3 regions of the Hydrogenophaga sp. L76 genome follow, and region 1 is predicted to be linked to each of the others. Evidence: predicted binding sites of a transcription regulator. Region 1 holds the regulator's gene; each other region holds the start of a gene.
The links. Region 1 encodes HrcA, which represses chaperone genes, less so after heat shock. Its sites were predicted from a motif close to TTAGCACTCNNNNNNNNNGAGTGCTAA; they were not measured.
Positions count from the first base shown of each region.

Region 2: rpoH (RNA polymerase sigma factor RpoH) is a predicted target of HrcA. The motif match lies at 5,435-5,461, and genes of this name have one in related genera.
Region 3: AC23D4_RS18765 (co-chaperone GroES) is a predicted target of HrcA. The motif match lies at 2,396-2,422, and genes of this name have one in related genera.

Region 1 covers NZ_CM172807.1:4,227,690-4,235,305, reverse strand. The annotation lists gene nadB (L-aspartate oxidase) at 1-930, shown strand, start outside; gene AC23D4_RS20680 (RelA/SpoT family protein) at 1,032-3,290, shown strand; gene greB (transcription elongation factor GreB) at 3,307-3,876, opposite strand; tRNA gene AC23D4_RS20670 (tRNA-Arg) at 3,951-4,027, opposite strand; tRNA gene AC23D4_RS20665 (tRNA-Ile) at 4,056-4,132, opposite strand; gene hrcA (heat-inducible transcriptional repressor HrcA) at 4,178-5,203, opposite strand; gene AC23D4_RS20655 (porin) at 5,474-6,469, shown strand; gene AC23D4_RS20650 (NAD kinase) at 6,645-7,562, shown strand.
Region 2 covers NZ_CM172807.1:2,177,030-2,184,645, reverse strand. The annotation lists gene lysS (lysine--tRNA ligase) at 1-1,421, shown strand, start outside; gene AC23D4_RS10415 (metallophosphoesterase) at 1,435-2,472, shown strand; gene AC23D4_RS10410 (sensor domain-containing diguanylate cyclase) at 2,479-4,281, opposite strand; gene rpoH (RNA polymerase sigma factor RpoH) at 4,438-5,397, opposite strand; gene AC23D4_RS10400 (PAS domain S-box protein) at 5,655-6,059, opposite strand; gene istA (IS21 family transposase) at 6,107-7,616, shown strand, end outside.
Region 3 covers NZ_CM172807.1:3,858,031-3,865,646, forward strand. The annotation lists gene tal (transaldolase) at 1-74, shown strand, start outside; gene groL (chaperonin GroEL) at 280-1,929, opposite strand; gene AC23D4_RS18765 (co-chaperone GroES) at 2,011-2,304, opposite strand; gene ccoG (cytochrome c oxidase accessory protein CcoG) at 2,696-4,129, shown strand; gene AC23D4_RS18775 (PAS domain-containing sensor histidine kinase) at 4,401-6,467, opposite strand; gene metK (methionine adenosyltransferase) at 7,021-7,616, opposite strand, start outside.

The DNA of each region.
Region 1 (7,616 bases):
TGGCGCGCCGGCTGCCGCGTGGGCAACATGGAATTCATCCAGTTCCACCCCACCTGCCTCTACCACCCACACGCAAAGAGCTTCCTCATCACCGAAGCCGTGCGCGGCGAAGGCGGACAGCTCAAACTGCCACCGCGGCTGGGCAGCCACCGCTTCATGCCCGACCACGATCCGCGCGCCGAACTGGCCCCGCGCGATGTGGTGGCCCGGGCCATCGACTTCGAGATGAAGAAACACGGTCTGGACTGCGTGCACCTGGACATCTCGCACCACAGCCCCGAGTTCCTGCAGGAACACTTCCCGAACATCCTGGCCCGCTGCGCCGAACTCGGCATCGACATCACGAAGGAGCCGATCCCGGTGGTGCCCGCCGCGCACTACACCTGTGGCGGCGTGGTCACCGACCTCGAAGGTCACACGGACCTCAGCGGCCTGTACGCCGTGGGCGAAACCACCTGCACCGGCCTGCACGGCGCCAACCGCCTGGCCAGCAACTCGCTGGTGGAATGCATGGTGTTCGCCCAGGCAGCCGTGGGCGCGATACGGGCGGCCGACGCACCGCAGCCTCCCGAACTGCCGCAGTGGGACGAAAGCCGCGTCACCGACGCCGACGAACAGGTGGTGATTTCACACAACTGGGACGAACTGCGCCGTTTCATGTGGGACTACGTCGGCATCGTGCGCACCGACAAACGTCTCGAACGCGCCGCCCATCGCATCACCCTGCTGCAGCGCGAAATCCACGAGTTCTATTCGCAGTTCCACGTCACGCGCGACCTGCTCGAACTGCGCAACCTGGTGCAGGTGGCCGACCTGATCGTCATGTCGGCCATGATGCGGCACGAAAGCCGCGGCCTGCACTTCAGCCGCGACTACCCGGACCTGCTGCCCGAAGCCAAGCCGACCATCCTGGTGCCTCCGGCACGGTGAAACGGCGCCCAAGGACCGCGAATCGCGCTCAAGTGCACCCATCTGGAGCTATGCAGGCGTTGCAGCCAGCGCCGGCGCGGTTCTCGCGCTAAAGTAGGGGGATGCCCACCACCGCCGATCCGGACACCGTGAAGTCGACCTCCGCACAGGCCCATCCCGCGGCCAGTGCGGCTGCGGCCAGCTTTGCTGTGTTGGTCGGCAAGCTGGACTACCTGAGCGCGCCCGAGATCGAAAGCGTGCGTCAGGCCTACCGGTTTGCCGACGAAGCCCACCTGGGCCAGATGCGCAAGAACGGTGACCCGTACATCACCCATCCGATCGCGGTGGCTGCCCAGTGCGCCGAATGGAAGCTCGATGCCCAGGCCCTGATGGCCGCGCTGATGCACGATGCCATCGAAGACTGCGGCGTCACCAAAGAGGACCTGGTGGAACGGTTTGGTGCTCCGGTGGCCGATCTGGTCGACGGACTGACCAAGCTCGAAAAGCTGGAGTTCGACACCCGCGAACAGAACCAGGCGGAGTCGTTCCGCAAGATGCTGCTGGCCATGGCCAAGGATGTGCGCGTCATCCTGATCAAGCTGGCCGACCGCACGCACAACATGCGCACCATGGGCGACATGCCGCGCAGCAAATGGAAGCGCATCAGCAGCGAAACGCTGGAGATCTACGCTCCGATCGCGCACCGCCTGGGCCTGAATTTCACCTACCGCGAACTGCAGGACCTGGCCTTCCGCTTCCTGCATCCGTGGCGTTACGAGATCCTGTCCAAGGCGCTGAACAAATCGCGCAACCGCCGCAAGGACCTGATCGCCCGGGTCCAGGGTGAAGTGGAGACCGCGTTCCGGAAGTTCGGGCTTTCCGTGCGCACCATGGGCCGCGAGAAAACGCTCTACTCCGTCTACCGCAAGATGGACAGCAAACACCTGTCGTTTTCTCAGGTGACCGACATCTACGGCTTTCGCATCGTCGTACCCGAACTCAGCGACTGCTACACCGGCATGGGTGTATTGCACCAGCTCTACAAACCGCTGCCTGGCAAGTTCCGCGACTACGTGGCCATCCCCAAGGTCAACGGCTACCAGTCGCTGCACACCACGCTGATCGGTCCGTTCGGCACCAACATCGAATTCCAGCTGCGCACCCACGCCATGGACGTGGTCGCCGAATCCGGTGTGGCCGCGCACTGGCTTTACAAGGCCAGCGAACCCAACAGCGACACCTCGCAACGCCTGGGCACGCAGTGGCTGCAGTCCTTGCTCGACATCCAGCAGGAAACCCACGACGCCAGCGAGTTCTGGGACCACATCAAGATCGACCTGTTCCCGGACGCGGTCTATGTGTTCACCCCCAAGAGCAAGATCATGGCACTGCCCCGGGGGGCGACGGTGATGGACTTCGCCTATGCGATCCACAGCGACGTCGGCAACAGGACCGTTGCGGCCCGGATCAACAGCGAACAGCGGCCGCTTCGCACAGAGTTGAACAACGGCGACATCGTCGAGATCATCACCAGCGAAACCGCCGAGCCCAACCCGGCCTGGCTCTCGTTCGTGAAGACCGGGCGCGCGCGCTCCAAGATCCGCCACCACCTCAAGACCCTGGCGCAGGATAAGTCGAACGAGCTGGGCGAGCGCATGCTGGGTCAGGCCCTGAGATCGGAAGGCATCGCCACCCTGCCAACCGAAGACGGCCCCTACAAAACCACCTGGGAAAAACTGCTGCGCTTCACCGGCAACAAGACACGCAGCGAGCTCCTGTCGGACATTGGAATGGGCAAGCGCATTGCCAGCATGGTGGGCAAGAAACTCGCGGTGCTGTTGTCTGAAACCGGCCTCAAGCCCGACGCCCTGCTGATCAGCACCGAACGCTACGCCAGCGGAGAGGACGAATCGGTCTCCCAGGGCGTGGTCAGCCTGGACGGCAGCGAAGGCCTGTCGGTGCAATACGCCTCGTGCTGCAAACCCATTCCAGGCGACCGCATCGTGGGCTATCTGGGGCGAGGCGAAGGTCTGACGGTGCACGCCGAGGACTGCCCCACGGGCAGGCGCCTGCTCTCGCGTGACAGCGAGCGTTTCCTGCAGGTGGAGTGGGCCGACGAACCGGTGCGCCCCTTCGAAACCATGGTGGTCGTCACCGTGACCAACGGCAAAGGCGTGCTGGCGCGCGTGGCTTCGGCCATCGCTGCGGTCGAAGCCGACATCACCCACGTGGATATGGGCGACGAACCGGCCCAGACAGCCACCGACATCCGCTTCTCGGTCTCGGTGCGCGACCGCCAGCACCTGGCCGACGTGATACGCAGCCTGAAGCGAACCACCTCGGTCCTCAAGGCCCAGCGTTTCAAGCCCGCCAAGCCCTGACAGCCTGACAGATTTTTCAAGGCGCCGTGGGCGCCACCGGGTAGTCCACCGACAGGATCTCAAGCTCCTGTGCACCGCCAGGGACCACCAGACGCACCACGTCGCCCACACGGGCCTTGAGCAGGGCCCGGGCCACCGGGGAAACCCAGCTGATCTGGCCTTGGGCGCTGTCGGCCTCATCGACACCCAGAATGGTGACGCTGGTTTCAGCGCCAGACCCGTCGGCATAGCAGACCGTGGCACCAAAAAACACCTGGTCACCCCCGTGGTGCATCGACGCGTCAACCACCTCGGCAATCTCCAGGCGCTGGGTCAGAAAGCGGATGCGGCGGTCGATCTCTCGCAAGCGCTTCTTGCCATAGAGGTAGTCGCCGTTTTCGGAGCGGTCGCCGTTGCTGGCCGCCCAGTGCACGATCTCCACGATCCTGGGGCGTTCGTCGTCGATCAGGGCGAAGAGTTCGCTGCGCAGGCGCTCGTAGCCGGCGCGCGTGATGTAGTTGATGCCTGAAGGTGCGGATGGTGGCGGTGCAACAGCACCATCTTCATCACCGTCGGCATCGGACTCGCGGGTGAAGGCCTTGCTCATGATTGCCGGGCTCCTGGACGATGGACGCGACAGAAACGAAAAAGCCTGCAGCTTTTGGCTGCAGGCTTTCCATTTGGTGCGGCTGGCAGGAATTGAACCCACGACCCCTTGGTTCGTAGCCAAGTACTCTATCCAGCTGAGCTACAGCCGCTAAGCTTTGAATTATAGCACGGGTTTTCTGGTAGGCCGTGTTGGACTTGAACCAACGACCAAAGGATTATGAGTCCTCTGCTCTAACCAACTGAGCTAACGGCCCGCAAGGCGACGATTGTAGGGGCAGCGACCGTGGCGCCAGCGGGCTTCAGCCCTGTTTGCCGTGGCTCAGGGCGTTGCTCACCAGCTTGGCCGTCACGTCGACGATCTGGATCATGCGGTCGTAGGGCATGCGCTGTGGTCCGATCACGCCCAGTGTGCCCACCACCTGGCCATCCACCTCGTAGGGTGCGGTGACCACCGACAGGGCTTCGAATGGCACCACCTGGCTCTCGCCACCGATGTAGATGCGCACCCCATCGGCCTGCGCCGATACGTCGAGCAGGCGGATGAGCTGGGTCTTCTGTTCGAACAGGTCGAACATCCGCCGCAGGTTGCCCATGTCGCTGGAAAATTCGCTCACCGAAAGCAGGTTCCGCTCACCGGATACCACCACCTCGTCCTGTTCACCCGTGGCGTCCTCGCCGATGTTCACTGCGGCCTGCATGAGCGAGGCGATCTCGCCCCGCAGCGCATCCACCTCCACCTTCAGGCGCGACCGCACTTCCTCCATCGTCAGCCCCGAGTAGTGGGCATTGAGGAAGTTGGCCGCTTCCTGCAACTGGGTCTGGCTGAAGTTCACTTGGGTGTGGATGATGCGGTTCTGCACATCGCCATCGGGCGACACCAGGATCACCAGCACACGGCGCTCGGACAGGCTCAGGAATTCGATGTGCCGGAACACCGAGGCGCGTCGTGGCGCCATCACGACGCCCACAAAGTGCGACAGGCTGGACAACATCTGGGCGGCGTTGCTGATGACGCGCTGGGGCTGCCCCGCTTCGATGCCGTGCGTCCCCATGTCGCCCACCGCGGAGAACCCTTCCCGCCGCACCGTGAGCATCGTGTCCACAAACAGCCGGTAGCCCCGCGCCGTGGGAATGCGGCCCGCCGAGGTGTGCGGACTCGCGATGAGACCCAGTTCTTCCAGGTCGCTCATGACGTTGCGGATGGTGGCCGGCGAAAGCTCCAGCCCCGCTGCCTTCGCCAGCGTTCGCGAACCCACGGGCTGCCCGTCGGCGATGTATCGCTCGACAAGAGCCTTGAGCAACAGTTTGGCGCGGTCATCCAGCATGGCAGCCATTCTAAGGAGGCGCAGCGCCCGAACACGGAACGGTGGGTTTTGTACACAACAACTGTATTCACTGGCACACGAATTGCTGAGCAGATCGAAAGGCCATTCGTGCCAGCGGTTCGTGCACCAAGGGCGTCCAGACGCCCACCCTTGGTGCAGCGAGCGGCCACGGATCCGTCGAGGCAGCGAAGTGCCCCCGTGACGCTCCGCTATCGCCGGCCGGATGGCTTTTGTCGTGTCCCCACCCTGTTGTTCATCTGGAGAAAATTCATGAAGTCTGCTTTCAAACCTCTGGCCCTCGGCTCTGCCGTTTTCCTGACCGCACTCGGTGCGCAGGCCCAGAGTTCCGTTTCGGTCTACGGCCTGCTCGACCTCAGCATGGGCTCGACCAAGGCCCCGGGTGGCGCATCGGTCAAGTCTGTTGACAGCGGAAAAATGACCACCAGCTATTTCGGCTTTGGCGGCAAGGAAGATCTGGGCGGCGGCCTGTCGGCGGTATTCAAGCTGGAGAGCTTCATGCGCGCCAACACCGGCGCCCAGGGACGGTTCGACGGAGACCCCGCCTTCTCACGTTCGGCCAACGTCGGTCTGTCCCACCAGGACTACGGCACGTTGACCTTCGGGCGCAACACCACCGCGCTGTTCGTTTCCACACTCATGTACAACGCCTTTGGCGACTCCTTCGGCTACTCCCCCAGCATCCGCCACTACTTCACCAGCGGCACCACCACCGGTGACACCGGCTGGAGCGACTCCTTCGCCTACGCCAGCCCGACGTTCGGCGGCGTGCGTTTTGGTGTCTCGGGTGCGAACAAGAACAGCGGCTCCACCGTCAGCAACGGCGGCAACTGGAGTGCCAACGTGGGTTACGGCGCTGGCCCCGTGTCGGCATCGCTGGTCGTGCAGCGCGTGAAGAAAGACGGCGCCAGCCCGGTGGCCGACACCCGCACCACCCAGCTCGGCGGTTCTTACGACTTCGGCGTGGTCAAGGCCTTCGCCCAGTACGGCGAAGTCGAAAACCTGAGCACCCCCAACACCTACAAGATCAGCGGTCTGGGCGCACGCTTCCCCATCGGCACAGGGGCCCTGCTGGCGCAATGGGGCCAGATCAGCCCCGAGACCGGCGCGGATCGCAAAACCCTGTCGTTCGGCTATGTGCACTCGCTGTCCAAGCGGACCGAGGTGTACGCCGTGGGCATGAGCGACAAGGTGGAAGGCCTGTCCAGCGGCTCGGGTTACTCCCTGGGTATCCGTCACCGCTTCTGATGCGATCGGGGCGTTGGGCAACCCCTCTGGAACAGGGCTGTCCGGGCTGGCATGCGCCGTCCGGACAGTTCCAGTTTGTCGGTCGCGCACCGGAACGCACCCCCACGTGCAGTGCGGCTGAATCACAAGGGTTTTCAGGCGGGTCGGTGCCTTGCGGCTATGTTGTAATTTGGGCATGAGTCTGCCGCCCGACACCCGCTCCGCACCCGCCCCTGCCGTGCGAACCCTGCGTTTTTCGCATGTGGCCATCATCGGCAAATACCAGGCCCCGGGCTCGCGCGACGTGGTGGACGAAGTCGCCCATTTCCTGCACGACGAAGGCTGTGACGTTTCCCTGGAACGTGAAACCGCGCTGAACACCGGCCTGCTGCAATACCCTGCCCTGGACGTGCCCGACATCGGCCACGCCTGTGATCTGGCGCTGGTGGTCGGTGGCGACGGCACCATGCTGGGCATCGGACGTCAGCTTGCGCGCTATGGCGTGCCGCTCGTGGGCATCAACCAGGGACGCCTGGGTTTCATCACCGACATTCCCTTTGGCAGCTACCGGGACAAGCTGCGTGCCATCCTGCATGGCGAGTTCGAAGAAGACCCGCGCGCGCTGATCGCGGCCAGGGTCTGGCGCGATGGCCAATGCGTGTTCGAGGCCACCGCGCTCAACGACGTGGTGGTCAACCGCGGTGGTGTGGCCAGCATGATCGAGCTGCGCGTGGAGGTGGACGGCCATTTCGTGGCCAACCAGCGCGCCGACGGCCTGATCATCGCCACCTCGACAGGCTCCACCGCCTATTCGCTGTCGGCCGGCGGGCCGCTGCTGCACCCGGCCATTGGCGGCTGGGTGATGGTGCCGATCGCGCCGCACACGTTGTCCAACCGCCCCATCGTGCTGCCGGCCCAATGCGAAATCGCGGTCGAGATCGTGTCGGGCAAAGACGCCAGTGCCAATTTCGACATGCAATCCCTCACCAGTCTGCTGCACGGGGACCGCATCGTGGTGCGGCGCTCCGAGCACACGCTGCGCCTGCTGCACCCGGTGGGCTGGAGTTACTTCGACACGCTGCGCAAGAAGCTGCACTGGAACGAAGGCGGCTGAATACCGGTCAAAATACGACCGCTTCATCCACCGTTGCTCCTCTCCCTTTCACGC
Region 2 (7,616 bases), 2.1 Mb from region 1:
ACTTCAAGCCGGTGGACAAGGCCGAGGCGCTGTTTGCCACACACGCTGAAGCCACCAAGGAATCGCTGGAGGCCACGCCGGTGCGCGCCTGCGTGTCGGGCCGCATGATGCTCAAGCGCGTGATGGGCAAGGCCAGCTTCGCCACCTTGCAGGATGCGTCTTTTGGTCCGAGCGGCGGCCGCATCCAGATCTACCTGAACACCGACAGCGTGGGCGCACCGATGCTGGAGACCTTCAAGCATTGGGACCTGGGCGACATCATCGCCGCCGAAGGCGTGCTCATGCGCACGCGCACCGGCGAGCTGACCATCCACGCTGACCAGATCCGCCTGCTCACCAAGAGCCTGCGCCCGCTGCCCGACAAGTTCCACGGCATCCACGACCAGGAAATCAAGTACCGCCAACGCTATGTGGACCTGATGACCGACGAGAGCGCCCGCAAGCGCTTCGTCACGCGCAGCCACGCGCTTTCCAGCATCCGCGACTTCATGGTGAGCCACGGATTTCTGGAAGTGGAAACGCCGATGCTGCACCCCATTCCCGGCGGCGCCAACGCCAAGCCGTTCAAGACGCACCACAACGCGCTCGATCAGGAGATGTTCCTGCGCATCGCGCCCGAGCTGTACCTGAAGCGCCTGCTGGTCGGTGGTTTCGAGCGTGTGTTCGAGATCAACCGCAACTTCCGCAACGAAGGCATCAGCGTCCGCCACAACCCCGAGTTCACCATGATGGAGTTCTACGCGGCCTACTGGAACTACCAGGACCTGATGGACTTCAACGAGCAGCTGATCCGCCATGTGGTCAAGCAGGTGCACGGCGACACGCCGCTCACCTACAACGGCAAACCGGTGGACGTGACTTCGCCGTTTGAACGCCTGACCATCCGCGAAGCGATCCTGAAATACACCGAAGCCGGCGAGGGCGTGGACAGTGCCGAGTGGCTGATTCCCGCGCTGAAGCAGCTGGGCATGACCGAAGCCAAACACCAGCTCAGCACGCGCAGCCTGGCCAGCCTGCAGGTGCTGTATTTCGAAGAGACGGTGGAAGAGCAGCTCTGGAACCCGACCTTCATCATGGAGCACCCGACGGAAATTTCACCGCTGGCGCGCGCCAACGACGACCGCCCCGAGGTGACCGAACGCTTCGAGCTCTACATCACCGGCCGCGAATTCGGCAACGCCTTCTCGGAACTGAACGACGCCGAAGACCAGGCCGCACGTTTCCACGCGCAGGTGTCGGCCAAGGACGGTGGTGACGAAGAAGCCATGTACTACGACGCCGACTTCATCCGCGCACTGGAGTACGGCATGCCGCCGGCCGGCGGCTGCGGCATCGGCATCGACCGCCTGATGATGCTGCTGACCGACAGCCCCAGCATCCGCGACGTGATCCTCTTCCCTGCACTGCGCCGCGAGGCTTGACACGAGTCCCGACATGCCGCCCATGAGCCGGGCGCTGCGCTGGGTCTGGCGGCTGTTCGCCCTGGGCCTGGCGCTGGCGCTGGCCGTCAGCCTCTGGGACTACCAGGACCGCTGGCACACGCCCGGTTACTGGTTGCGCAACCTGGTGATGCTCTGGCTCTACTGGGCGCCCCGGCTGGCCGGGCCTTTCCTGCTGATCGGCCTGGTGGGGGTCGCGGTGACCGGGCGCGGGTTCCTGCGCTGGAAGGCCGGGGTGGCGGCCTTGCTGGTTGTGGTGGGGCTGTGGTCCTCGCTGGTGGAGCCCGGTCTTTCTCGGGTGCGACAGACGACGATCATCGGCTTGCCCCCAGGCGCCGAGCCGGTGCGCTTGGCCGTCATCGCCGACATTCACTGGGGCCTGTTCTTCCGCGATCACCAGCTCGAACGCCTGGTGCGCCAGCTCAACGCGCTGGAGGTGGATGCGGTGCTGGTGGCCGGCGACTGGACCCATGAACCCCGGCGGGACCTGAAGACCGGTCTGGCCCCGCTGGCGGCCATCCGGCATCCGGTGTTTGGCGTGCTCGGCAACCACGATGTCGAAGCGCCCGGTCCGGACCTGACCCAGCCGCTGCGCGAGGCGCTGCAAACCCATGGCGTGCAATTGCTGGAAGGAAGGCGCCTTGCCTGGAAAGGCTGGGAGCTGGTTGGGCTGGACGATGGCTGGGGTGGCCGGCCCGAGGCGCAGATTCGCGCGCTCTGGCCCGAGGCCTCCGGACCCGCCACGGGTCCGGGCAACCGCCTGGTGGTGACCCACCAGCCCGACACGGTGGCGCTGCTGCCGCCGGGTGCCGCCCACCTTTCGGTGGCCGGACACACGCACGGCGGACAGATCTGGATTCCCGGTCTCACCCCCTGGGTGCTGCGCAACACGAACACGCGGCAGCCCTGGTGGAACGGCCTCTACGACACGGCGGCGGGGACACTTCTGGTCACGCCCGGGATCGGGACCATCGGTTTGCCGGCGCGTCTGGCGGTGATGCCGACCATCGAACTGGTCGAACTCACTCCCTGAGAGGCTTCAGCAGTTGAGCGTCTGGATGCTCTTGTGCGGGGCTTTCTTCAACTCGTCCAGCGCGATGCGCAGCCAGTCCAGGTGCGCCTGGGCATTCTCCTGAAGACCCAGCGTCTCCTCGGGCAGCAGGGCCACCACCACCTTGCAGCGCAGCGTGGTCCCCACGGGCAGTTGCGGAGACGGGCGCAGGCCACCCGCAACGATGCTCGTGGCCGCGGCCACCGCCTGCGCCGAGCGGACCGGCCCTTCCATCAACAAGGCAAAGCTGTGGTCATCAACCCGGGCGGCGGTGTCCACATCCCGCGCGACCGAGCGCAGCAGCGAGCCCGTGAGCACCAGGGCACTGTCGGCGACCTCCCTGCCGTGTTCCTGATCGAACCAGGTGTGGTTGTCCAGATCGATCAGCAACAGCGCACTGCGGTGGCGGTAGCGCTGGGCGCGGATCAGGCTCTCGTGCAGGCGCAGCATGAAGTTGTGGCGGTTGGTCAGGCCGGTGAGCGGCTCGGTCAGCGCCAGCGCCTTGGCACGGGCCTGCGACTCGTGTTGCATGGACGAGCGCTGCAGCAGGCCATAGATCAGCAAGGGCGCTTCAAAGGCTGCGGCGATCACCAGGCCGTACTGCGGGAGAAAGCCCGAGGAGATGAGCCCGAAGTTGCGCATCACCGGCAGCGCGCCGGCCAGCAGCACCGGCAGGATGCCCAGCGCGATCCAGCGCGCCCAGCCCTCCCGGCTGCGCCAGGCGGTCCAGAGCATGACGAAAACCAGCAGCATGGTCAGCGCGCCGGTGGTGGTGATGGCCTCGAGACTCCACTGGGACGGGGCCGCCTGGTCCCAGGCCACCAGGCCCAGCATCGCCGCGGCCAGGGTGAGCGATAGGCGGTTCAGCCAGCGCCCGATGCGCCGCGGTTGCACCAGGTGGCGCACGAACAGCAGCCCGGCCACCGCCGCCAGCGGCATCAGCACAAACTCGGCCGCGCCGTTCCAGCGCGCGAAATCGGGCCACAGGAACTGCCCCCCCACCCCCAGCGAGGCGGCCAGCGAGAGCCCCAGCAGCGTGATGTAGATCGCGTAGGCGGCGAAGCTGCTGTCGCGGAACACCAGCGCGTTGGCCACCGCCACGACGACGAGCAGCAAGGTCATGCCGAAATAGGCGCCCAGCGTGAACTGCTGCAGGATGCGCTGCTCGCGCAACTGGTCGTGGCTGTGGATGAACAGCTCGCCAGAGAACGGCACGCGCGCGTGTTCGATGCGCACCCAGTAGGCCACTGGCGCATCGCTGCGCGGGGCCAGCTTGAACACGGGATAGCGGTCGGGAGACGCCCAGGCGCTCACCGGCAAACGGTCGCCTGCGTGCTGCTCAAGCCAGCTGCCGTCGGCGTTGCGGTGGAACAGGCTGACGCGGTCGGTGCCCGAGCGCGCCAGCTCCAGCTCCCAGTGCGAGCGGTTGTCCTGGGCCCAGGCGGTGAAGCCGATCCAGAGCGCGGCCTTGCCTTCCAGCCGCAGGCGGTGTTGCCACGCCCGCAAGCCGAAAGGCAGATCGGCCTGGCGCTGCTCCACGTCCTGCACCGTGAGCTGGCCTCCAGGGTCCACCCACCAGGCACTGCGCTGGGCCAGGGACACGCTTTTCATGGAGCCGTCGAGGACCACCGGGGGCAGGCCGGAGGGGGTGGTGGCGGGCACGGCGAATGCGCTGCCGCACAGCGACAGCGTCAGCCAGAGCAGCCACGCCATGAAACGGCGCGCGGGTGTTGGCAAAGGGGTGCGGGCGTGCGGGGTGGGTGCCCGGGCCACCGGATTCTTGTCAAGCATCCTCCAATTCTGTCGCCACGGATTGCGGGACGAGCGGTCATAGTTGGCACCGGGGGCCATTGCCTGCGGGTTGTGACCTGTTTGTGACACCCGCAGACGTGAAAAAGCCCCAGCTGGCGTGGTGCCGTCTGGGGCCTGGGGCCGGCCTGGGCCGGTTCAGGCGAAGGCGGCCAGCGCCTTGCGCATCTTCTTCATGGCAGCGACCTCGATCTGGCGCACGCGCTCGGCGCTCACACCGTATTCGGCCGCCAGCTCGTGCAGCGTCATGCCACCCGAGCCGTCATCGTTCACCTTGAGCCAGCGCTCGGTCACGATGCGGCGCGAGCGCTCGTCCAGCTCGCTCATGGCGGTGGCAATGCCTTCCGTGGCCAGCACGTCGCGTTGTGCCGACTCGATCATCGCCGTGGGTTCGTGGGTGGCGTCGGCCAGATAGGCAATGGGGCCGAAGCCGTCTTCGCCATCGTCGCCCGGGCTCGGGTCGAGCACCACGTCACCACCCGAAAGCCGTGTTTCCATTTCACGCACTTCGGCGGGCTTGACCTTCAGGTCGCGTGCGACCACGTCCACCTCGCCGTCAGAAAACGCCTCGCGGTGCGTGTCGCCGTCCAGCGCCTCGGCGCGGAAGCCCTGTTTCATCGAGCGCAGGTTGAAAAACAGCTTGCGCTGGGCCTTGGTCGTGGCCACCTTGACCATGCGCCAGTTCTTCAGGATGTATTCGTGGATCTCGGCCTTGATCCAGTGCATGGCGTAGCTCACCAGACGCACGCCCTGATCGGGATCGAAGCGCTTGACCGCCTTCATCAGGCCGACGTTGCCTTCCTGGATCAGGTCACCATGTGGCAGGCCATAGCCCAGGTACTGGCGGGCGATCGACACCACCAGCCGCAGGTGCGACATCACCAGTTGTCCGGCAGCGTCGATATCGTTGTGGTCGCGCAGGCGGCGCGCGGCGCCCTGTTCCTCGTCCAGCGTCAGCAGTGGCATGCGGTTGACGGCCGAAATGTAGGCATCCAGGTTGCCCAGCGCAGGCAGCGTCAGCGAACGGCTCGCCCATGGGCTGGACACAGCCAGTGTGCTGGACGGCAAGGCAGCGGGTGCAAGTAGTGCAGTGGTCATGTAGAAGAACCCTCCTAAGGTTGGTCTTTTATAAATACTAGCACTCACTAAGAGGGAGTGCTAATTGAATAGTTCCATGACCCTGATGCAAAGAACCACTCGGACGCTGAAGGCAACTCGAACATCTGCCACCTGCTTTTGTGAGTGGTTTATAAGTTATTGATTTAAAATGACTTTTTCCGTTTTCAGTGTTGCCGGGAAAGTCTGAAACGGCGGGGCCACCGGCGATACCCTTGGCAGGGGGTGTCGAGTGGTCCCTATCCTGGCGACGGCAGCGCCAGCAGCAACAGGAGGAAGTTTGCTGACGAGTCTTCCCTGCCGGCAGTGCCATGCAGCTGGCGAATGACGCCGGCTTGTGGCAACAACTGCAACTCGCAGGTCTCGGGTACAGCGCCATTCCGCGCCCGCGCGAGCATCTCCTGCAATTGTTCGACGCTGGCCGCCGACAGGAAGCTGGCGAGCGGACGACCCAACAATTCATTGCTCGCAGCGCCGAGCAGCCGGGCGCCCGCCAAGTTGATTTCGCACAGCACGGTGGCCTCGTCGATGATCAGGTACGCCGCGGGCGCATGTTCGAAGAGGGTTGTCTGGCTGTTGGCGCCGACCGAAAACTGAGCCACTTTTGAGGGTAGTGCCGACCCAAAACTGAGCCAGGTGAACAACCTACTCTGCTGTTTTTATGTGCAGCAGAGGACAAGGAGTGATCACCATGGACATGATTGGCAGGATCCGGCATTTGCATGCCCGGAAGAACAAATCGGAGCGCGAGATATCGCGCATGACAGGGCTCTCGCGCAACACGGTGGCGAAGTGGTTGCACGGCGAGGTGGACGGCCCGCCGAAGTACCGGCGCGGCGAACAGCCCAGCAAACTCACGGCGTTCCATGACGCACTCAGGCAGGCCTTGAAGGCCGATGCACGTCGGCCCAAGCACGAGCGGCGCACGGCCAAGGCGCTGTACGCCGAGATCAGGCGCGCGGGCTACGAGGGCGGGTACACGCGAGTGACCGACTTCATCCGGGCATGGCGCCAGAGCGAGGGTCAGGGGTCTGCGGGCAACGCCTTCGTGCCGCTGACCTTCGAGCTGGGCGAGGCCTTCCAGTTCGACTGGAGCGAGGAAGGCATGGTGATCGGTGGCATCTACTACCGGGTGCAGGTCTCACACATGAAGCTGTGTGCTTCACGGGCCTTCTGGCTGGTGGCCTACCCCAGCCAGGGCCACGAGATGCTGTTCGATGCCCACACCCGGTCGTTCGCGGCACTCGGCGGTGTGGCCCGACGCGGCATCTACGACAACATGAAGACCGCTGTAGACAAGGTCAAGAAGGGCAAGGGTCGCATCGTCAACGAGCGCTTTGCCACCATGTGCGCGCACTACCTGTACGACCCGGACTTCTGCAACGTGGCCAGCGGCTGGGAGAAAGGGGTGGTGGAGAAGAACGTGCAGGACAGCCGTCGGCGCATCTGGATCGACGCGGCCAAGATCAAGTTCGGCAGCTTCACCGAACTCAACGCCTGGCTGGGCCAGCGCTGCCGCGCGCTGTGGGACGAGGTGCGCCACCCCGAGCACACCCAGTTCAGCGTGGCCGAGATGCTCGAACACGAGCGCGCGCACCTCATGCCCATGCCGGTGCCGTTCGACGGCTACGTCGAGAAACCCGCGCGGGTCTCCAGCACCTGCCTGGTGTCGGTGGCGCGCAACCGATATTCCGTGCCGTGCGAACGGGTCGGCCAGTTGGTCAGCACACGGCTGTACCCGGGCAGCGTGGCCATCGTGGCCGACGACACCATCGTGGCGCGCCACGAGCGGCTGAGCAACGCGGGCGAGACCCGGTACGACTGGCAGCACTACATCCCGCTGCTGCAGAGGAAGCCCGGTGCCCTGAGGAACGGCGCGCCCTTTGCCGACATGCCCGAGGCCCTGCAGCGGCTGCGCCGAGGGCTGCTGCGCAACCCGGGTGGCGACCGGGTGATGGCGCAGGTGCTGGCCATTGTGCTCAGCGCCGGTCTGGACGCGGTGCTGGTGGCCATCGAGCTGGCACTGGAGAGCGGTCCACCGGGCAAGGTCAGCGTGGAGCATGTGGTCAACGTGCTGAACCGGCTCAACGCGCAGCCGATACCGCCCACGGCGGCCACACTGTTGAAGGTGAGCACGCCGCCGCTGGCGAACACGGCTCGCTACGACAGCCTGCGTTCGGACACCGTGGGCAACATTGTGG
Region 3 (7,616 bases), 370 kb from region 1:
CGACCGAGAAGCTGGCCGAAGGCATCCGCGCGTTCGTGGTGGACACGATCAAGCTCGAAGGCATGATGCGCTGACCCACCCGAAGTCCCCTCGTTTGGGGGTATCAATGAAAAAAACCCCGCGAATTGCTTCGCGGGGTTTTTTCTTGGGGGTTCGTCAGCATGCAGTGATGCAATCCGACGCAGCATGAGGCGCCAGGCCAAGGCGCAAGGGCGTAGACAGTGGCAGCGCCACGGCAAGCCCTTGCAACGCCGGCATGGCGTCTCAGGCAAGGAGCAATTACATGCCCATGCCGCCCATGTCGCCCATCCCACCCATGCCGCCACCCATGCCGCCGGCCGGTGCGTCATCCTTCGGGGACTCGGCCACCATGGCTTCGGTGGTCAGCATCAGACTGGACACGGAAGCGGCATTCTGCAGAGCGGTACGGGTCACTTTCGTGGGGTCCAGAATGCCCATTTCGATCATGTCACCGTAGGTGTCGTTGGCGGCGTTGAAGCCGTAGTTGCCCTTGCCAGCCAGGATGGCGTTGACCACCACGGAAGGCTCGCCACCGGCGTTGGCCACGATCTCGCGCAGAGGCGCTTCGATGGCCTTGAGCACCAGCTTGATACCGGCGTCCTGGTCGGCGTTGTCACCCTTGATGGTGCCAGCGGCCTGACGGGCGCGCAGCAGGGCCACGCCACCACCGGCGACGATGCCTTCTTCCACTGCAGCGCGGGTGGCGTGCAGGGCGTCTTCCACGCGGGCCTTCTTTTCCTTCATCTCGACTTCGGTGGCAGCGCCGACCTTGATCACGGCAACGCCGCCGGCCAGCTTGGCCACGCGCTCTTGCAGCTTCTCGCGGTCGTAGTCGCTGGTGGCTTCTTCGATCTGCACGCGCACTTGCTTCACGCGGGCTTCGATGTCAGCAGCAGCGCCGGCGCCGTCGATGATGGTGGTGTTTTCCTTGCCCACTTCGATGCGCTTGGCGGAGCCGAGGTCGGCCAGGGTCACTTTTTCCAGCGTCATGCCGACTTCTTCGGCGATCACTTTGCCGCCGGTCAGGATGGCGATGTCTTCCAGCATGGCTTTGCGGCGGTCGCCGAAGCCAGGGGCCTTCACTGCCACCACCTTCAGGATGCCGCGGATGGTGTTGACCACCAGCGTCGCCAGGGCTTCTCCTTCGACATCTTCGGCAATGATCAACAGCGGACGGCCGGCCTTGGCCACCTGCTCCAGCGTGGGCAGCAGGTCACGGATGTTGGAAACCTTTTTGTCGTACAGCAGCACGAAGGGGTTGTCCAGCAGGGCGGATTGCTTCTCAGGATTGTTGATGAAGTAGGGCGACAGGTAGCCGCGGTCGAACTGCATGCCTTCGACGACGTCGAGTTCGTTTTGCAGCGACTTGCCGTCTTCCACGGTGATCACGCCTTCTTTGCCCACTTTGTCCATGGCATTGGCGATGATGTCGCCGATGCTGGAGTCAGAGTTGGCGGAAATGGAGCCAACCTGGGCGATTTCCTTGCTGGTCGTGGTGGCCTTGGAGGCCTTCTTCAGCTCTTCGATCAGGGCTTCAACGGCCTTGTCGATGCCGCGCTTCAGGTCCATCGGGTTCATGCCGGCGGCCACGTACTTCATGCCTTCGCGCACGATGGCTTGCGCCAGCACGGTGGCGGTGGTGGTGCCGTCGCCAGCGTTGTCAGACGTCTTGGAAGCAACTTCCTTGACCATCTGGGCGCCCATGTTCTGCAGCTTGTCCTTGAGTTCGATTTCCTTGGCCACAGACACACCGTCCTTGGTCACGGTGGGGGCGCCGAACGAGCGCTCGAGCACCACGTTGCGACCTTTGGGGCCCAGGGTGACCTTGACCGCGTTGGCCAGGATGTTCACACCCTCGACCATGCGTGCGCGGGCTTCGCCGCCGAAAATGACGTCTTTTGCTGCCATGTTGATAGCTCCTAAATGATTTGAACAGTTGGGGACAGATCGAGCAGACGCTTTGCGCGTTGCTCGGTCAGTCCCGCAAAATTACTTGGATTCGACGACTGCGAACAGGTCGTCTTCTTTCATCACCAGCAGTTCGTTGCCGTCGACCTTGACGGTCTGGCCGCTGTACTTGCCAAACAGAACGCGGTCACCGACCTTGACGTTCATGAGCGACAGTTCGCCCTTGTCGTTTTTCTTGCCGGGACCGACCGCCAGGATTTCGCCCTGGTCGGGTTTTTCTGCGGCTGCGTCGGGGATGACGATGCCGGAAGCGGTCTTGGTTTCGCTGTCAATACGCTTGACGATCACGCGATCGGCGAGAGGACGAAGGTTCATTGCATCTCCTGAGATTGGGATAGGGTTGGGTCAGACGATCAGGACCGACCGCAAGGGTCGGGCAAGGCCGTCGATCGACTTGGAGCAAGTGTTAGCACTCAACTCCAGCGAGTGCTAATGATAAGGGCGCTTCGGTGGTATTTCAAGAGGCACAAGGGTTTTATCCCCACCAAAGACGCCCAGGGCGAAGTGCCAAACTTGGCACTTTACTGCCAATTGTGGCGGTTCCGCCGCAACTTCTGGAGGCGAAAACGCACGCTAGGTGTTGCAAGTCCTTGATTCTTTGTGAATTCGGGGACTGGCACGGTTCTTGGAACATGGACTGGCGCGCACACCGGCCTTGCGCTCAGAGGCCGGGCCCAAACACCGCGAGACCCACAAGAAAGCACCCATGTCCACGACCACCGCCAACCAGCCCCTGGGCCTCGTGCCCGGGGATGAGCCCGACGAAATCGAGGTTTCCCTCTACGAGTCGCATAAAAAGATTCACCCCAGGTCGGTATCGGGCTTCTTCACCCGCTGGCGCTGGGCCATGGTGTGGATCACACAGATCGTTTTCTACGGGTTGCCTTGGCTGAACTGGAACGGCCGCCAGGCCATCCTGTTTGACCTGCTGTCGCGCCGCTTCTACCTGGGTGGGCTGGTGCTCTACCCGCAGGATTTCATCTACCTCACCGGTCTGCTGGTGATGGCGGCGCTCGCGCTCTTCCTGTTCACGGCCGTGGCCGGGCGCCTGTGGTGCGGCTACGCCTGCCCGCAGACGGTCTACACCGAAGTCTTCCTGTGGATCGAGAAGAAGATCGAGGGCGATCGCTCGGCCCGCATGCGGATGGACGAGGCGCCGCTGTCAGGCGCCAAGGCTGGCCGCAAGGCCGTCAAGCACACCGCGTGGATCCTGTTTGCGCTCTGGACCGGTTTCACCTTCGTCGGCTACTTCACCCCCATCCGCGATCAGGCGGCTGACGTGGTGTCCGGTTCGCTGGGTGCCTGGCAGACCTTCTGGATCTTCTTCTACGGCTTTGCCACCTACGGCAACGCCGGTTTCATGCGCGAGCAGGTGTGCAAATACATGTGCCCCTATGCGCGCTTCCAGAGTGCCATGTTCGACAAGGACACCCTGATCGTCACCTACGACACCACCCGAGGCGAGCCGCGTGGTTCGCGCGGCAAGAAGGTGGACCCGAAAGAAAAGGGCCTGGGTTCGTGTGTGGACTGCACCTTGTGCGTGCAGGTTTGCCCGACCGGCATCGACATCCGCAAGGGCTTGCAGTACGAGTGCATCGGTTGCGGCGCCTGCGCTGACGTGTGCGACGACGTGATGGACAAGTTTGGTTATGCCCGTGGCCTGGTCAAGTATTCCACGCAGAACGCCATGACCGGAGGCTGGGACAAGGCTCAGATCATCCGCCGGGCGCTGCGCCCGCGGGTGCTCATCTACACCATGGTACTGACCGCCATCGCCATCGCCGTGGGGGTGAGCCTCTACATGCGCGTGCCCATGAAGGTGGACGTGATCCGCGACCGCGGCGCTCTCGCCCGCATGGTCGAGCAGGGCCGCATAGAGAACGTGTTCCGCCTGCAGATCATGAACGCCACCGAGGCGAAACAGGTGGTTCGGCTGAGCGTGGAAGGCATGGATGGCATCGTGATCGCATCCGAACCCATGGTGGACGTCTTGCCGACCGAAGTGCGCACCCTGGCAGTGCGGGTGCAGGTGCCACCGGGCGCGTCCAGTGGTTCGCACCCCATCGTGTTCAAGCTGCAGTCCACCACCGACGCGGCGATACATCTCGATGAAAAATCGGTTTTTCTGGTACCGCGCTGACCCCGAAGGAGGAGAAGAGCCGAGCACCGGTTCGATGATGCAGTTCGTCGCCGGACACGCGTGGAAGATGGCTGCTCCAGCAATTTTCCCGGACCTGCCCCAGTGGCGGAGCGAGTTGCGCCGGCGCAGCCAGATCAAAATGGGGCCAGCGATGGAGGTCACATGCAGCCGGTGGTGGCCAGCAACGGTGAGACGGCACGGCAGTTGGACCGGCTGGGTCCACGTACCCACGATGGTGGTGCGAACCCGCCGGTCTCAGGAACGTGCTCCGTCAGATCGCCAGTGCCGGTGTGGGGGAGTCCAGTTCGGGCTCCAGGCCCTCGAACGGCAGGGTGAAGTAGAACGTGCAGCCTTCACCGGAGGCGGTTTCGGCCCAGATGCGACCGGTGTGGCGTTCGATGATGCGCTGGGACAGCGCGAGACCGGTGCCGGTGCCCTCGAAGTCCATGGAGTGGTGTTGCCGCTGGAACATCACAAACAGGTTGTGTGCTTTCTCCAGGTCGAAGCCCACACCGTTGTCGCGGATGTAGAAGGTGCGACCGTTGACCGGATCGACCTTCCAGCCGATTTCGATCCGGGCGTGTTCGCGGGGGCGGGTGTATTTCACCGAATTGTTCAGCAGGTTGCTGAACACCTCGGCCAGCAACATGGCGTCGCCGCGCACGATCGGCAGATCTTCCTCCACCACCCATTCGATGGAGCGGGTGGGGTTTTCCTGTTTCAGATGCGCAATCACGCCGCCGACCAGCGGCGCCAGTGGCACGGGCTGCGACTCGATGGCAACCCGCCCCAGGCGCGCGTATTCGAGCAGGCCTTCGATCATGATGCTCATGCGTTTGCTGGCCTTTGCGATCGAGTTGAGGTATTGCAGCGCCAGGCCGTCGCTGGATTCGCCCATCTGCTCCTGCAGCAGGCTGACGAAGCTGGCGATGTGGCGCAGGGGCGCACGCAGGTCGTGAGACACCATGTGCGAGAACACATCCAGATGCTTGTTGGCCGTTACCAGCTCGTGCGTGCGCTCTGCCACACGCTTTTCGAGTTCGTGATTGAGATCCTTCATCACATCCTCCAGGCTTTTGGCCGCGGTCATGTCGCGCGTGATGCAGGACAGACCCTGCAGTTCATCTGCCTCGTTGCGCAAAGCGGTGAGCACCGTGTGGGCCCAGAAGCGTGAACCATCGTTGCGCAGCTGCCAGCCCCGGGATTCCCACTGGCCGTGGGCCTTGGCCGAGAGCAACGCCTGGGCCGGATCGACCGCTTCCTCGCCTGCGTCGGCGGCGGCCAGCAGTTGCGAGTAGGGTTTGCCCAGCATCTGCGAGCGGGTATGGCCATGCAAACGCTGTGCGCTCTCGGTCCAATCGGTCACGGCGCCGTCTTCGTTCACGAAGTAGACGCAGTAGTCCTGGAGGGCATCGACCATGAGGCGGTAGCGTTGCTCGCTCTGGAACAGCTCGGCGCTGCGCTCACGCACGCGCTCTTCGAGGTCGCGGTTGGCTTCCAGCACGAACTCCTCGGTGCGCCGACGTTCGGTGATGTCGTGCAGTTCGATGAAGATACCCTCGACTTCACCGTAGCGAAAATCCGGAATGTAGTGGATCTCGTAGTAGTTGAGCGAGCCGTTCTTGTCCACACGCTCGGCCTCGAAGCTGTGGGGTTTGCCACTGAGCGCCTCGGCCACGTGCGGGAGGATTTCGGGCAACAGTTCGGGTCGCACAAACTGGCTCAGGTGCGTGCCCACCATCTCGTTCGGCTGTTTGCCGTACCGGCTGGCGTGGGCAATGTTGGCAAAACGGCAGATCAGATCTTTGTCGTAGTAGGCCAGGCGCACCGGAATACGGTCGGTGATGTTCTGCAGGAAGCTGTTGTGGGCGGCCACCCGCAGCTCAACCGCCTTGCGGTCGCTGATGTCCATCACGTTGGTGTTGGTGTGCAGGAATCGTCCCTGCTCGTCGAACACGGCGGTGGACAAGAACAGGGCGTGGAACTGGCTGCCGTCCTTGCGGCGGATTTCGACTTCCATGGGCTCGCTGCGGCCTGAATGGCGCAGCAATTCCATGCGTGTCTGCAACAGCGTGCGGCACGACGCATCGACCAGGGCAAGAAGATCCAGTTTGCTGAGCACCTCTTCGCGCTCGTAGCCCAGCCAGTTCAACAGGGTTTGGTTGATGTTGACCAAGCGCAGCTCACCGTCGAGCGACAGGTAGCCACAGGGGGCTTGTTCGTAGAGCGCCTGGGCACGGGCCAGTGCCTGCTCCAGTGCTTGGGTGCGCTCGGCCACCAGCCGCTCAAGTTCGGGGATGGCGTTGTCGTTCCGGTCCGGGCGGTCAGGGTTTTTCATGGTTCAAAGCTCCAAGTCGATGCGATGCACAGCAAGAATCATCTGTTCATGATATCGGTCACCATGCTGAAAACCCAGAAGAGTCTGCGCCTGTAGCGCTGGGGTTACAAGTGTTCGCTCCAGCACCCCCGGGGCAGGTACGTGGAGGCTTCCGGTTGATTGCTGGTGCTTGCTGACAGATCCGCCATCCTGAGATAGGAACACGTAACTCAAGAAACAGGAACACACTTCGGACATCGCCAATCGATATACGGGGGTATTGTCATGTGCCGGCGCGGCCTCGCCAGTACGACTCGGACGCAGAAGCACGTGTGACCGAGCTGGCATGTTCGGCGCCCCACAGGCCGCCAGCGCTGGACGATGGTGGAACTCGACACGCCGCACGCCAGGAGCCTGGCCTGGGCAGCGTGAGTCGAGAAACCGTGGGCCGCATGTTCAGTAAACGAGCTCATGCCCTGGCGCAGACTGGGTTGCGTGCAGCCACGGTGGATCCCCGGCATGGGCTTTGCCCGACACGGGGCAAGTCCCCGGATGGTCAGGGTGGTCGATGGATTTATTGGAGTCCGGCCGCTGCGCGCAGCGCCTGCGCCTTGTCTGTCAGCTCCCAGGCGAACTCGGGCTCTTCTCGGCCGAAGTGACCGTAGGCGGCTGTCTTTTCGTAGATCGGGCGCAGCAGATCGAGCATCTGGATGATGCCCTTGGGGCGAAGGTCGAAGTGCTCGCTCACGAGCGCGGCGATCGCCTCGTCCGGTATCACGCCCGTGCCTTCGGTGTAGACCGTCACGTTCATCGGTTTGGCCACGCCAATGGCGTAGGCCACCTGGATCTGGCACTGCTTGGCCAGGCCGGCCTTGACGATGTTCTTGGCCACGTAGCGCGCGGCGTAGGCCGCTGAGCGATCGACCTTGCTGGGGTCTTTGCCGGAGAACGCGCCACCGCCGTGCGGACAGGCGCCGCCGTAGGTGTCGACAATGATCTTGCGGCCGGTCAGGCCACAGTCGCCCTGCGGGCCGCCGATAACGAAACGCCCGGTCGGGTTGATCAGGTACTTGGTGTTCTGCAGCCATTCCTTGGGCAGCACCGGTTTGATGATTTCTTCGATGATGGCTTCGGTGAACGAGGCCTTCATCTGGTGCTGGTTCTCGCTCT